DNA from 3 places in the Streptomyces sp. NPDC058291 genome. Region 3 is predicted to be linked to each of the others. Evidence: riboswitches for the same ligand, from Rfam matches in the RefSeq annotation. Region 3 holds a riboswitch; each other region holds the start of a gene.
The links. Region 3 has a riboswitch for cyclic di-AMP ahead of ACFVYK_RS30830 (transglycosylase family protein). Riboswitches for the same ligand answer to the same signal wherever they lie in the genome.
Positions count from the first base shown of each region.

Region 1 (4,524 bases), on a different contig from region 3:
GAGGACGTCGTCCTGCACCGCTACGAGCCCACCGCCCCCGGCGCCGGACCGCTGCCTGCCGCCGCCGACCGGCACTGGCTGGCCCTCGCCTGCGAGCTCGCCGAACGGTGCCCGCCCTCGCGGAGCGCCTTCAGCGTCGGCGCGGTGATCGTGGCCGCCGACGGCACGGAGCTCGCGCGCGGTCACTCCCGGGAGGCCGGCGACCCGGTCGTGCACGCCGAGGAGGCGGCCCTCGCCAAGCTCGACCCCGCCGACCCGCGACTGCCCACGGCCACCGTCTACAGCAGCCTCGAACCGTGCGCCCGCCGCTCCTCCCGCCCCGCCCCCTGCGCCCGGCTCGTCCTCGACGCGGGCGTGCGCCGGGTGGTCACCGCCTGGCGCGAGCCCGACACCTTCGTGACCGGGGCGGACGGCACCGGTGTGCTGACGGCCGCGGGCGTCGACGTCCTCCTCCTCGCGGAGTACGAGCAACGGGCGAAGGCCCCGAACCGGCACCTGACCCGAGGCGACGGGTGACCGTCGGCCCGGGGCGGCGGACAACCGTGGTGATTCACGCGCCGGAAGTAGCGTAGACTGGAGTCACAACGACGCGGGGTGGAGCAGCTCGGTAGCTCGCTGGGCTCATAACCCAGAGGTCGCAGGTTCAAATCCTGTCCCCGCTACTGAAGGCCGAGGGCCGGAATCCGAAAGGGTTCCGGCCCTCGGTGCGTTCCCCGAGCCGATCGCTGCCGTGCGTGACCGGGCGACCGCCCTGCGCAGAGCAGGTGAGCCGCCGTCAGCACGCCTGTTCCTGTCAGGGCCTGCGCGGCCGAGGTCAACTCGCCCGTTTTTCACCGCTGGTGGCCCGAAAGTCCAGGCCAGGAATGTTATTGATCAAGCAGAACAGCTTGGAAACGCACCCCTGGGTCTATTAACGTTCGATAACGCAGCGCGGTCGTCCCAGCCGGCACCAGAGTCGGCTCCGTGCGCACGCGCCGAATCCCGCAAGGGCACCGGGGAACCACCACCTTGGGGTGAATCACGCGGAAGCCGCCGTGAACTCGCAGAGTCCACGGCCGGTATACGCGCGTAGGAGACCTTCCCGCTCCGAACCCGTCAGCTAACCCGGTAGGCGACGGAAGGAAAGGAGCGCGCCCGCGTGGCGTCCAACCCGCCTGCCCCCGAGGCCCCGTACGCGCCGAGCCAGCCGTCTCCCGAGACCTTCGGCTACGGCGGCCACCGTGCCGACGAGGGCCCCTGGGAGGAATGGAATCCCACCGCGGAGTCCGTTCGCCCGGTCCGGGGCAAGCACCGGGTCGCCAAGCAGCGCGGCGGCGGGTTCGCCCGCAGCTCCACCGTCCTCGGCGTCGGCGTCATAGCCGCCGTCAGCGCGGGCGGGATGGCCAGTGCCAACACCGGCAAGGCCCCGGTCTCCATCTCGATGCCGGACCTGCCGAACGTCGGTTCGCTCATCTCCGACGACGACCCCGCCCCGCAGACCGAGTCCGCCCTGGCCGCCTTCGGGTCCGAGACCGCCGTCGACGCCGACGAGAGCACCGTCGAGAGCGCCGTCGAGAGCGCCGCCCAGAGCACCGCCGACGCCGGCGAGGCCCTGCGCAGCCGGATCATGGCGCAGGTCGAGTCGCAGCAGACCCAGTACGAGGTCAAGGCCGCCGCCGCCGCGAAGAAGGCCGAGGCCGAGGCCGTCGTCAAGGCCGAGAAGGAGGCGCAGGCCAAGGCCGCCGCCGCCAAGAAGAAGGCCGCCGAGGAGGCCGCGAAGAAGGCCGAGGCCGCGCGCCTGGCCGAACTGGCCAAGCAGTTCACGCTGCCGACCTCCTCGTACACCATCACCTCGACCTTCGGTCAGGCCGGCTCGCTCTGGTCCTCCGGCTACCACACCGGTCTCGACTTCGCCGCGCCCACCGGGACTCTCATCAAGGCCGTCCACAGCGGCACCGTCACCGAGGCGGGCTGGGCCGGTTCCTACGGCTACCGCACCATCCTCACGTTGGACGACGGAACCGAGCTGTGGTTCTGCCACCAGTCGTCGATCAACGTCAGCGTCGGCCAGAAGGTCTCCACCGGCGAGGTGATCGGCCGCGTGGGCGCGACCGGAAACGTCACCGGCGCCCACCTCCATCTGGAGGTCCACCCGGGCGGCAGCGCCACCGGCATCGACCCGGCGGCCTGGCTGCGCAGCAAGGGCCTCAACCCCTGAGCCGCCCCCTCGGGGACATCCCCGAGGTCCCCCTGGCACGGCCCTGATCGGTCGGGTCCGCCCTGATCGGTCGGGTCTGCCACGTCCTGTTCACACGTTCTTCGCGTGCCCCGTGGAATGGGCGGGCCGCCGGTGACCGTTGAGACGAAGCATGACTGCTCTTCGCACACTCGGTTCATCGGACCTCGAGGTCTTCCCGCTCTCCCTCGGCGGCAACGTCTTCGGCTGGACGGCGGACGAGGCGGCCTCCTTCGCCGTGCTCGACGCCTACACGGCCGCGGGCGGCAACTTCGTCGACACCGCCGACGCCTACTCGGCCTGGGTCGACGGCAACTCGGGCGGTGAGTCCGAGACCGTCATCGGCAGGTGGGTGAAGGCCCGGGGCAACCGCGACGACGTCGTGATCGCCACCAAGGTGAGCCAGCACCCCGAGTTCCCCGGCCTGAGCTCCGACAACATCAAGGCCGCCGCCGACGCCTCGCTCCGCCGTCTGGGCACCGACCACATCGACCTCTACTACACGCACTTCGACAAGACCGAGGTGCCCGTCGAGGAGATCATCGGCGCGCTGGACGAGCTGGTGAAGGCGGGCAAGGTGCGGCACATCGCCGCCTCCAACATCTCTCCCGAACGCCTCCAGGAGTCCCTGGAGTTCTCCGACCGCGAGGGCCTGGCCCGGTACGTCGCCCTCCAGCCGCACTACAACCTGGTCTCACGCGACACCTACGAGGGCGCGCTGCGGGACGTCGCCGCCCGCTTCGGCCTCGCCGCCGTCCCGTACTACTCGCTCGCCTCCGGCTTCCTCACCGGCAAGTACCGGCCCGGTACGACGGTGGAGAGCGCCCGATCCGCCGGCGCCGCCAAGCACCTCGACACGGAGCGGGGCCGCAGGGTCCTCACCGCGCTGGACGAGGTCGCCCAGGCCCACGACGCGCAGGTCGCCACGGTCGCCCTGGCCTGGCTCGCCGCGCAGCCCACGGTGGCCGCGCCGATCGCCTCCGCCCGGACGACGGAGCAGTTGCCGGCCCTGCTGGCGCTGGCTGACCTGGAGCTGACCAGCACGGAGATCGCCAAGCTGACCAGCGCTTCGGCCTGACCCGGGCCGCGGTGGTCCATTCCTCTAGCGGTAGGGGTGCGGGCCCGCGGGGTGCCCGGGGCCGCCGCGGCCTGTGGGGCGCCCGGGAGGCGGGCCCGCCGGAGCTCCGTGCGCCGGGCCCGGCGGACTGCCGTACCCGTGCCCATACCCGTAGCCGTACCCGGGGCCGGGGGACTGGCCGTACGGCTGGAGCGGTCCGGGGCCCGGGCCGTACCCGTACGCCCCGTACACCGGCCAGGGCGGCGGGACCACCCGTACCGGCGGCGCCGTCATCCGGGCCGCGTGGTCCAGCGCGGGCCGGGCGACGTCCTTGCGGCGCCACAGCTCGTTCAGCAGCTCCCTCTCCCGTACGACGAAGTCCGCGTTCGCGCGTCCCCGCCGGCCCCGGTGCCGCAGGAACGCCAGCGAGGTCGCGTACGCCTCGTACCGGGCCACCTCCCGCGCCGCGGCCTTGCCCAGGTGGCGGCCGGCGTGGTCCCTGGCGAGCCGCCTGGCCCGCATCGAGCCGAGCGCGAACGGTTCGGCCGGAGTGAGCCAGCCGGCGGCCGCGTAGGCGGGCAGCTCCTCGCGGACGGTGCGCAGCTCACGCTGCCGGGTCCACACCACCAGCCAGGTCAGCAGCCCGAGCGCGGGCAGCATGAACGCCGCGTACACCGCGAAGAAGCCGAACTCGCCGAACGTCGACGAGCCGTTCCACAGGGCGTGCATGCCCATCGCGAGCAGCAGTCCGCCCAGCGGCAGCAGCACGCGCCGCACGTGCTGACGGTCCCCGCAGAGCGCGGCGACGCCGAAGCCGATGCCGGTCAGCACGGTGAACAGGGGGTGCGCGAACGGCGACATGATGACGCGGACGAAGAAGGTGGCGGCGGTGACGGAGGCGATGCCGGTGTCGCCCGTGAGCTGGTCGGTGCCGAAGGCGGTGCCCAGGTAGAGGATGTTCTCGGTGAACGCGAAGCCGGTGGCGGTGACCCCGGCTATGACGACGCCGTCGACGATCCCGGTGAAGTCCCGCCTGCGGAAGAGGAACACGAGCAGGACGGCCGCGGCTTTGGCGGACTCCTCGACGATCGGCGCTATCACCGTCGCGCCCAGGGTGTCCGCACTGGACGGGTCGGCCGTCGCGGTGGCTATCCACTTGGTCGCGAAGCTGTTGGCGACGATGGCTATCAGCGCCGCCGCGCAGGCCCCCCAGGCGAACGCGAAGACCAGGTTGCGCCAGGGGCCAGGCTCG
Region 1 is NZ_JBHVYK010000026.1:11,885-16,408, reverse strand. Features, by position in the region: gene ACFVYK_RS15830 (dihydrofolate reductase family protein) at 1-516, shown strand, start outside; tRNA gene ACFVYK_RS15825 (tRNA-Met) at 589-662, shown strand; cyclic di-AMP (ydaO/yuaA leader) riboswitch at 963-1,129, shown strand; gene ACFVYK_RS15820 (M23 family metallopeptidase) at 1,139-2,197, shown strand; gene ACFVYK_RS15815 (aldo/keto reductase) at 2,349-3,293, shown strand; gene ACFVYK_RS15810 (PrsW family intramembrane metalloprotease) at 3,318-4,524, opposite strand, start outside.
Region 1: another riboswitch for cyclic di-AMP. It lies ahead of ACFVYK_RS15820 (M23 family metallopeptidase); the one in region 3 lies ahead of ACFVYK_RS30830 (transglycosylase family protein).

Region 2 (4,524 bases), on a different contig from region 3:
GGCGGGGCACCGAGTGGACCTTCGAGGCGCACGAGAGCGAAGGCGACGAGCTCCGGCTGCGCTTTCGGGACGCCGGACTCGCGCTGACCCTGCACTACCGGATGCGCGGCGACGTCGTCGAACGGTGGACGACCCTGCGCAACGAGGGCGAACGGCCCCTGGAACTGCTCCGCGCGGACTCGGCCACCTGGACCCTGCCCCACCGCGACGACTGGCGACTGTCCCAGCTGCACGGCCGCTGGGCCGCCGAGTCGCGGCTGACGCGGTCCCCGCTCACCTACGGGGAGAAGGTCATCGGCAGCCGCCGCGGCCACACCGGGCACCAGCATCTGCCCTGGGTCGCCCTCGACACCGACGCGACCGAGGAGCGCGGCGAGGTCTACGGCTGCGCCCTCGGCTGGTCCGGCTCGTGGCGCATCGCCGTCGCCCAGCTCCCCGACGCCCGCGTGCAGATCACCGGCGGCGCGGGTCACGACGACTCGGGTCTGCTGCGCCTCACGGCGGGCGAGACCTTCACCACGCCGGTCTTCGCCGGCCTGTGGAGCGACGCCGGTTTCGGCGGCGCGAGCCGCGCCTGGCACGCCTACCAGCGCGCCCACGTCGTCCCGGACGCCGAGCAGGACCGGCCGGTGCTGTTCAACTCCTGGGAGGCCACCTACTTCGACATCTCCGAGGAGCAGCAGGCGACCCTCGCCGGGCGGGCCGCGGCGATCGGCGTCGAGCTCTTCGTCGTCGACGACGGCTGGTTCGGGGCGCGCACCGGCGACCACGCCGGACTGGGCGACTGGCGCCCCAACCCGGAGCGCTTCCCCCACGGGCTGAAGCCCCTCGCGGACCACGTGCACGGCCTGGGGATGCAGTTCGGCATCTGGGTCGAGCCCGAGATGGTCAACCCGGACAGCGACCTGTACCGGGCGCATCCCGACTGGGTGCAGTTCCAACCGGGACGAAAGCGGACGGAGTTCCGCAATCAGCTCATGCTGAACCTCGCCCGCGAGGACGTCCAGGAGTACCTCTGGCAGCAGCTCGACGCATTGCTGTCCAGTGCGCCGATCGACTACGTCAAGTGGGACTTCAACCGCTGCTTCACCGACGCCGGCTGGCCCGAGGACCCCTACCCGCAGCGCCTCTGGGTCGACCACGTGCGAGCCCTGTACCGACTGCTGGACCGGCTGCGGGCCGCCCACCCGGGCGTCGCCTTCGAGTCCTGCTCGGGCGGCGGCGGGCGGATCGACCTCGGCATCATGAGCCGCACCGACCAGGTGTGGACCTCCGACAACACCGACCCCCTCGACCGGCTCGACATCCAGCACGGCTTCAGTCAGATCCACCCGGCGCGGGTCATGGCCGCATGGGTCACCGACAGCCCCAACACCCAGCTCAACGGCCGGGTGAGCTCGCTGCGCTTCCGGTTCGTCAGCGCGATGGCGGGGGTGCTCGGGGTCGGCGGCGACCTCTCCGAGTGGAGCGACGAGGAGCTTGCCGAGGCGCGTCGATGGGTGGATCTCTACAAGGAGATCCGGCCGCTCGTGCAGCACGGCGATCTCTACCGGCTGCGTCCCCCCACGGGCGGGCTGAGCGCCGTGCAGTACGTGCGCGGCGACGAGAGCGTGGTCCTCGCCTGGCTGCAGGCCCAGCGGTTCGGCGAGCCCGTCCCGGCGCTGCGGCTGCGCGGACTCGACCCGACGGCGTCGTACGAATGCCGTGAAACGGGCGAAGTGCACCGGGGTGCCGTTCTGCTGCATCACGGATTGCGTGCCGAGCTGCGGGGCGATCTCGATGCGACGGTTATCCGCCTGCGTCGCATCTGAGTTATCTGTCCGAAATGGATCCTTCGTTCCAACTCGACCTTAAATAGGGAGACCTGGAGGGGCATCACGTGAGCAGCGTCATATTCGTGACCGTACGTCGCCGGTCATGTTCACGTAATGCGCATGCTTTTCCGGGCCCCTTGGTGATAACCGAGCATTCCGTTTAACGCAGTGTGACCACGGATTCCCCCGGGGGATCAAGAGAAACCTGTGAACAGCACAACCTCTGCTTGTCCCCGTGCGTCTGGGTCGCTTACGTTCCACACCAATCCGGACGGACGCCGAATCCTGCCACCGCCCGGATCCCGCACACTCACCCGTGCATGGCAGGAGCGGGGGACCCACAGGCACAACCGCCTGTTCCGGTCTCCGGAACAGGCTCGGGGTAAAGCCGCGTCTCGGCGCGGCCGGGCATCTCCAGCCCGCACCCGACAGCTCACCTCGCAGGCGCCGGAGAGGAATTCGTCATGCCCGCGAAGGGTAAGCACCGCCGTCCGAAGACTCAGCGCTTCACCCGTTCCATAGCCGTCGCCGGAACCGGCGGCGCCGCGCTCGCCCTCCCGCTGATGGGCGCGTCCGGCGCCCACGCGGCCGCCCCGGAGGCGGTTGCGCAGACCTCCGCCCGGCCGGTCGCGCAGACGGTGTCGGAAAAGACCGTCCAGGCCGCCGAAGTGACCCGCAAGACCGCCACCGGGACGACGTACACCGTGCGGTCCGGCGACTACCTCTCGAAGATCGCGGACGAGCAGCACGTCAGCGGCGGCTGGCAGCGGCTCTACCAGGACAACCGCACGGCCGTCGGCGACGACCCGTCGCTGATCCACCCCGGCCTCAAGCTGTCGATCGGCAAGAAGGCCGCGACCGGCGGCCACAAGTCGTCCGGCTCGTCCTCGTCGTCGGCCTCCAAGAGTTCGTCGTCCAAGGCCTCGCAGTCCTCGGCTTCCTCGAAGTCCTCCGTCGCGAAGACGTCCGCCTCCTCGTCCTCCTCGAAGGCGACCCAGGCCGCCGAGAGCAGCTCCGACGGCTTCGCCCTGCCCGTGGCCGGCGCCGCCATCGGCACGCCGTACCACCAGTCGGGCAGCATGTGGTCCAGCGGCTACCACACCGGTGTGGACTTCGTCGTCCCGACCGGCACCTCGCTGAAGGCCGTGGGCGCGGGCACCGTCGTGTCCGCGGGCTGGGGCGGCGCGTACGGCAACCAGGTCGTCATCAGGCTCGCCGACGGCTACTACGCCCAGTACGCCCACCTCTCCCAGCTCTCCGTCTCGGCCGGCCAGACCGTGACCGCGGGCCAGCAGGTCGGCCTGTCCGGGGCGACCGGCAACGTGACCGGCCCGCACCTGCACTTCGAGATCCGCACCACGCCGGACTACGGCTCGGACGTGGACCCGATCGCCTACCTGCGCTCGCACGGCGTCGCCGTCGGCTGACCCCCCCCGACTGCCCCCGCCTGACACGCAGTCGAAGGCCGGACCCCGATCGAAGATCCGGGGCCCGGCCTTCGGCGTGTCCGGACTCCGGCCCCGGGCGGGTCGGGCCCGCAGGGCTCGCCGGTCTCCCGGGGCCGAACCGCGGCCGACCGTGATCGTTTCATTGCGGTCCTGTGGCGGGCCGGGCCGGCGCATCGACAAACGGTGGAGGCGCCATCACAGTGGTCGTGCCGGGGAAAGCGCTTTCCCGCGCTTCGACCTCCCACCGAAGGAGCCGCATCCCGTGACGACCACGCGCAGAGCGTTCGCAGCCCTCGCCGCCGGTGCGGCCCTGGGGGCCCTCGCCCCCGCGGCCGACGCCGGCGCCGCACCACGCCGACGACGACGCCGGCTCATCGCCCACGACGACTTCCGCCACGGTCTGCGTCAGTGGGCCGTGGAGCTGGAGCAGGGCGGGACCGTCACGGCCTCCCGCGGCGCCCTGGAGATCGACGTGCCCGCCGGGGCCACGATCTGGTTCAGGCGGCCGTTCGCAGGGCCCTACGTCCTCGAATACGTCGCCACGCCCGTCGCCGCGGGCGGGGTCAACGACCGGGTGTCCGACCTCAACACCTTCTGGAACGCCGTCGACGTCCGTTCCCCGGACGACCTCTTCGCCACCCCGCGCGGCGGCGCCCTCGCCGAGTACGACCAGCTCAAGACGTACTACGCCGGCTACGGCGCCAACTCCAACACCACGACCCGGCTGCGCCGTTACGTCGGCCGGGCCGGAGTGCGGCCGCTGGTCTTCGACTACACCGAGCCGCTGCTCGTGCCCAACGCCCCGCACCACGTCAGGATCGTCTCCGACGGCCCGGTCGTGCGATGGTGGAACAACGGGCGGCTCGTCTTCGACTGGACGGACCCCGAGCCGTACACGGAAGGGCACTTCGCGTTCCGCACCACCTGGAGCCATTTCCGGATCGACGACTTCCGGGCGTGGTCGCTTATTCCCTGATGGGCCAACTCTTGAGGAGTGGCTTATCTCACCGACCGTCAATTGCTTCCTACGGTCGCGTAAGTCACATTCGAAGGTGAATCATGCACTGCTGTGGCAGACGATTCGAAGAGTGACAACAGATCAGTGATCGGGTCGTACGTGGCGGTGGGGGACAGCTTCACCGAGGGCGTCGGCGACCCCGGCCCGGACGGGGCCTTCGTCGGCTGGGCGGACCGCTTCGCGGTGCTCCTCGCGGACCGGCGGCCCGAAGGCGACTTCGACTACACCAACCTCGCGGTCCGCG
Region 2 is NZ_JBHVYK010000145.1:764-5,287, reverse strand. Features, by position in the region: gene ACFVYK_RS36985 (alpha-galactosidase) at 1-1,811, shown strand, start outside; cyclic di-AMP (ydaO/yuaA leader) riboswitch at 2,081-2,274, shown strand; gene ACFVYK_RS36980 (peptidoglycan DD-metalloendopeptidase family protein) at 2,279-3,241, shown strand; gene ACFVYK_RS36975 (DUF6250 domain-containing protein) at 3,525-4,238, shown strand; gene ACFVYK_RS36970 (SGNH/GDSL hydrolase family protein) at 4,365-4,524, shown strand, end outside.
Region 2: another riboswitch for cyclic di-AMP. It lies ahead of ACFVYK_RS36980 (peptidoglycan DD-metalloendopeptidase family protein); the one in region 3 lies ahead of ACFVYK_RS30830 (transglycosylase family protein).

Region 3 (4,524 bases):
GTTTCGCCCGGGAGTCGGGCCGCTGCGGGGCGCGCGGGTGGGCGTGGGCTTCGCCCGGGGTCCGGGCGGCCGGGGGGCGTCCGGGTGGGCGTGGGTTTCGCCCGGGGTCCGGGCGGCCGGGGGGCGTCCGGGTGGGCGTGGGCCTCGCCCGGGAGCCCGCTACCGTCGAGGCGTGACCAACCAGCCCCGTCTCCCGGCCGACGTCCCGCCCGCTCCCGAGCTGTTCACCTGGGAGTTCGCCACCGACCCCTATCCCGCGTACGCCTGGCTGCGCGAGCACGCCCCCGTGCACCGCACCGAGTTGCCCAGCGGTGTCGAGGCCTGGCTGGTCACCCGGTACGCCGACGCGAAGGAGGCCCTCGCCGACCAGCGGCTGTCCAAGAACCCCGCGCACCACGACGAGCCGGCCCACGCCAAGGGGAAGACCGGCATCCCCGGTGAGCGCAAGGCAGAGTTGATGACGCATCTGCTGAACATCGACCCGCCCGACCACACCCGGCTGCGCCGGCTCGTCAGCAAGGCGTTCACGCCCCGCCGGGTGGCCGAGTTCGCGCCCCGGGTGCAGGAACTGGCCGACGGTCTGCTCGACCGGTTCGCCGGGAAGGGCGAGGCCGACCTCATCCACGACTTCGCCTTCCCGCTGCCCATCTACGCCATCTGCGACCTGCTCGGCGTCCCGCGGGAGGACCAGGACGACTTCCGGGACTGGGCGGGGATGATGATCCGGCACGGCGGGGGGCCGCGGGGCGGTGTCGCGCGGTCGGTGAAGAAGATGCGCGGCTATCTGCTGGAACTCATCCACCGCAAACGCGCGGAGCTGCCCGCTCGGCCCGCCCCCGGCGAGGACCTCATCTCCGGCCTCATCCGCGCCTCCGACCACGGCGAGCACCTCACCGAGAACGAGGCCGCCGCGATGGCCTTCATCCTGCTGTTCGCCGGGTTCGAGACGACGGTCAATCTCATCGGCAACGGCGCCTACGCCCTTCTCACCCACCCGGAGCAGCGTGAACGGCTGCAGAGGTCGCTCGCCGAGGACGGCGGCGACGGTGGTTCCCTGCTGGAAACCGGAGTCGAGGAACTTCTGCGCTACGACGGCCCCGTGGAGCTGGCGACCTGGCGGTTCGCGACCGAACCGCTCCGCATCGGCGGACAGGACATCGCGCCCGGCGATCCCGTCCTCGTCGTCCTCGCGGCGGCCGACCGTGACCCGGCGCGCTTCACCGACCCCGACGTGCTCGACCTCTCCCGCCGTGACAACCAGCACCTCGGTTACGGCCACGGCATCCACTACTGCCTGGGCGCCCCGCTGGCCCGGCTGGAGGGCCGAACCGCGCTGGCCACCCTCCTCACCCGGCTGCCCGACCTCCGACTGGCGTCCGATCCGGCCGAGTTGAGGTGGCGGGGCGGACTCATCATGCGGGGACTGCGCACGTTGCCGGTGGAGTTCGCGCCGCGGCGGTCGGAGACGCGATCCGAGCAAATCTGACCGGATGTCAGCCGGAGTGTGACCGTTCAGCGGAGCAAAGGTGACCACTCCTCAACTCTGTGATCTTCACGTGATCTGCGCGGCATGAACTTGTGACAAGTGATCGTCTGCCGATACGTTCACTCGTCAGCGCGACGGGCCGGTCTCGGGTCGCCGCGCCGGTACTGCTGTCCAGAGAAAGGCCCCTCGCATGCTCTCCGGGAACGGTCGACACCGTCGCCCCCGTCAGGCTCCGGCCCTCCTCGTCGCGGCCGGAGTGACCGGCTCCGCCATCGCCATCCCGCTGCTGGCCGCCTCCGGCGCGAGCGCAGCCGACGGCACGGTGTGGGACAAGGTGGCGCAGTGCGAGACCGGTGGCTCGTGGAGCGCCGACAAGGGCGGCGGCGAGTACGGAGGCCTGAGTCTCAGCCAGCAGGACTGGGAGGCGTACGGAGGGCTCGACTACGCGGCCAGGCCCGATCTGGCCAGCCGCAACCAGCAGATCGCGGTGGCGCAGAAGGTGCTCGCGGCCGACGGCGTCGGCGCGTGGGGGACCTGCGGGCTGACCTCCGGCCTCACCAAGGACAACGGCGCGCTGGACGTGGACACGGGCCTCGCGGACGGCTCCTCCGGCTCGTCCTCCTCCGGACTGTCCGACCTCACCAAGGGGCTGTCGGGGTCCTCGGGCCCGTCGTCCTCCCCGGACCCGTCGGGCTCCTCCGACGCGTCGGGCGACGGTCCGTCCGCCTCGACGGGATCGTCCGACTCGTCCGCCGATCCCTCTGGTTCGCCCTCGGGGTCCCCTTCGTCCTCTTCGCCCTCTTCCTCCGCCGCCGCGGACGACTCCATCGGCTCCGGTGCGGGCAAGGGCTCGGCCGACGCGGGCGGCGGACGGGCGGCCGACGGCTCGCCCACGGTCACCCCGGAAGCGGACGACTCGGACAAGTCGGGCCAGGAAGTGGGCTCTTGGAGCCTCGTCGACACCGGCTCCCTCGGCTCCGGCCGGCACCGCGGGTCCACCGCCGAGGAGAGCACGACCAAGGGCGTCACGGACCTTTCGACGAACGGAGTCGCCACCGTCGCCACCGCCGGCGGCGGCCGGCACGCCGCGGCCACCTACGTCGTCCGGGAGGGCGACTCGCTCGTCTCCATCGCCGACTCCCTTGGCCTCGACGGCGGATGGCGCGCCCTCTATGCCGAGAACAAGGACCTCATCGGCGGCGACCCGAGCGACATCACCCCCGGTCAGACCCTCGACACAGGGGTCCAATAGGGCGCAAAACCCGGTAAAAACAGCGGGAGTTCACGTCACGCTTCGCGCCGAATGTCCGGTTTGGTGAAAGTGTGGGATGAGTCTCAGAAGCCCTGATCGTCTTTGAAATTCGGCGGATCACGTGTCTACGGTCGAGGCCGCTCGGCAACCCGAGCCCCGGTCGTCGCAACGCCGAATCCTGCCAGTGGCGGCCCGGGAACAGTCGTCGCGTCAAGCGCCGTAGGCAGGAGCGGGGGACCCAAGGTAAGCGCCGGCGCCGGCTGTCGAGGCTGGTCCGGCTTGGGGTGAAGTCACCCCTCCAGGGAGCACGGCTCCCACGGAGGAGTGACCGGGCAACTCACACGGCCCGAACCCGACAGCTCACCTCGTAGGCGTCGGTGAGGGGATCCACCATGCTGTTTTCCGCCAAGGGCAAGCACCGTCGTCCGTCCAAGGCCACCCGCGCCGCCGCTCTGGCCGGCGTCACCGGTGTCGCCATCGCCGCTCCGCTGATGGCGGCCGGCAACGCCTCCGCCGCCACCACCTCCGAGTGGGACACGGTCGCCCAGTGCGAGTCCGGCGGCAACTGGTCCATCAACACCGGCAACGGCTACTACGGCGGCCTGCAGTTCTCCGCCTCGACCTGGGCCGCGTACGGCGGCACGCAGTACGCCGCGCAGGCCAACCAGGCCTCCAAGTCGCAGCAGATCGCCGTCGCCGAGAAGGTGCTCGCCTCCCAGGGCAAGGGCGCCTGGCCGGTCTGCGGCACGGGCCTGTCCGGCGCCGCCTACAACAGCAGCAGCGCCGACTCCTCCAGCTCCTCGGGCTCCAACTCCTCCGGCTCCTCGGGCTCCTCCAGCTCGTCGAACAGCGGCAGCAGCACCCGCTCGACGGAGAAGCAGAGCGCCTCCCGCTCCACCGACCGCCCGGCGGCCTCCAAGACGGTCACCACCCCGACCGGCGAGAAGGTCAAGAAGGGCGACGGCGAGTACAAGGTCGTCAAGGGCGACACGCTCAGCTCCATCGCCGAGAAGCACAAGGTCAAGGGCGGCTGGCACAAGCTGTTCGAGCTGAACAAGGACATCGTCGAGGACGCGAACCTCATCTTCCCGGGGCAGCAGCTGCACCTGAAGTGACACCCGGCTCCCCGAGAGACCACAGCGCCCTCACAACCGAGGTCGGCACACTGAAGACCTCGTGAGGGTCGCCCCCCGTCCCCACGGGCTCCCCGCTCCGGTGCGTGTTCCCCCGTACGCACCGGAGCGGGGTTTCTCTTTGCTCGTTCGCCGTCCCCCGGCAACTTTCTCGGCCACCCCCTTTGTTCCGGGCGTGAACAATAGGTACGGTCTGTCTGTCCACGGGACGGTCGGTCGGCTGCCGACGGCCCGGGGGCGGTTAGGCTCTAGTCGCAAGGCTCATCCGAGGCCGTCCTGGCCCGCGGGCCCCGCACAACCAGCGTCACATCCCAAGAAGGAGATGCTCGTGCCGTCCATCGACGTCGTCGTAGCCCGGGAAATCCTGGACTCCCGAGGCAACCCCACGGTCGAGGTCGAGGTCGGCCTCGACGACGGCAGCACGGGTCGTGCCGCCGTTCCGTCCGGCGCTTCCACCGGCGCCTTCGAGGCCATCGAGCTCCGCGACGGCGACCCCAACCGTTACCACGGCAAGGGCGTCGAGAAGGCCGTCCTCGCCGTCATCGAGCAGATCGGCCCGGAGCTCGTCGGCTACGACGCCACCGAGCAGCGGCTGATCGACCAGGCCATGTTCGACCTGGACGCCACCGACAACAAGGGCTCGCTCGGCGCCA
Region 3 is NZ_JBHVYK010000084.1:21,617-26,140, forward strand. Features, by position in the region: gene ACFVYK_RS30820 (cytochrome P450) at 173-1,486, shown strand; gene ACFVYK_RS30825 (transglycosylase family protein) at 1,677-2,738, shown strand; cyclic di-AMP (ydaO/yuaA leader) riboswitch at 2,944-3,127, shown strand; gene ACFVYK_RS30830 (transglycosylase family protein) at 3,131-3,853, shown strand; gene eno (phosphopyruvate hydratase) at 4,194-4,524, shown strand, end outside.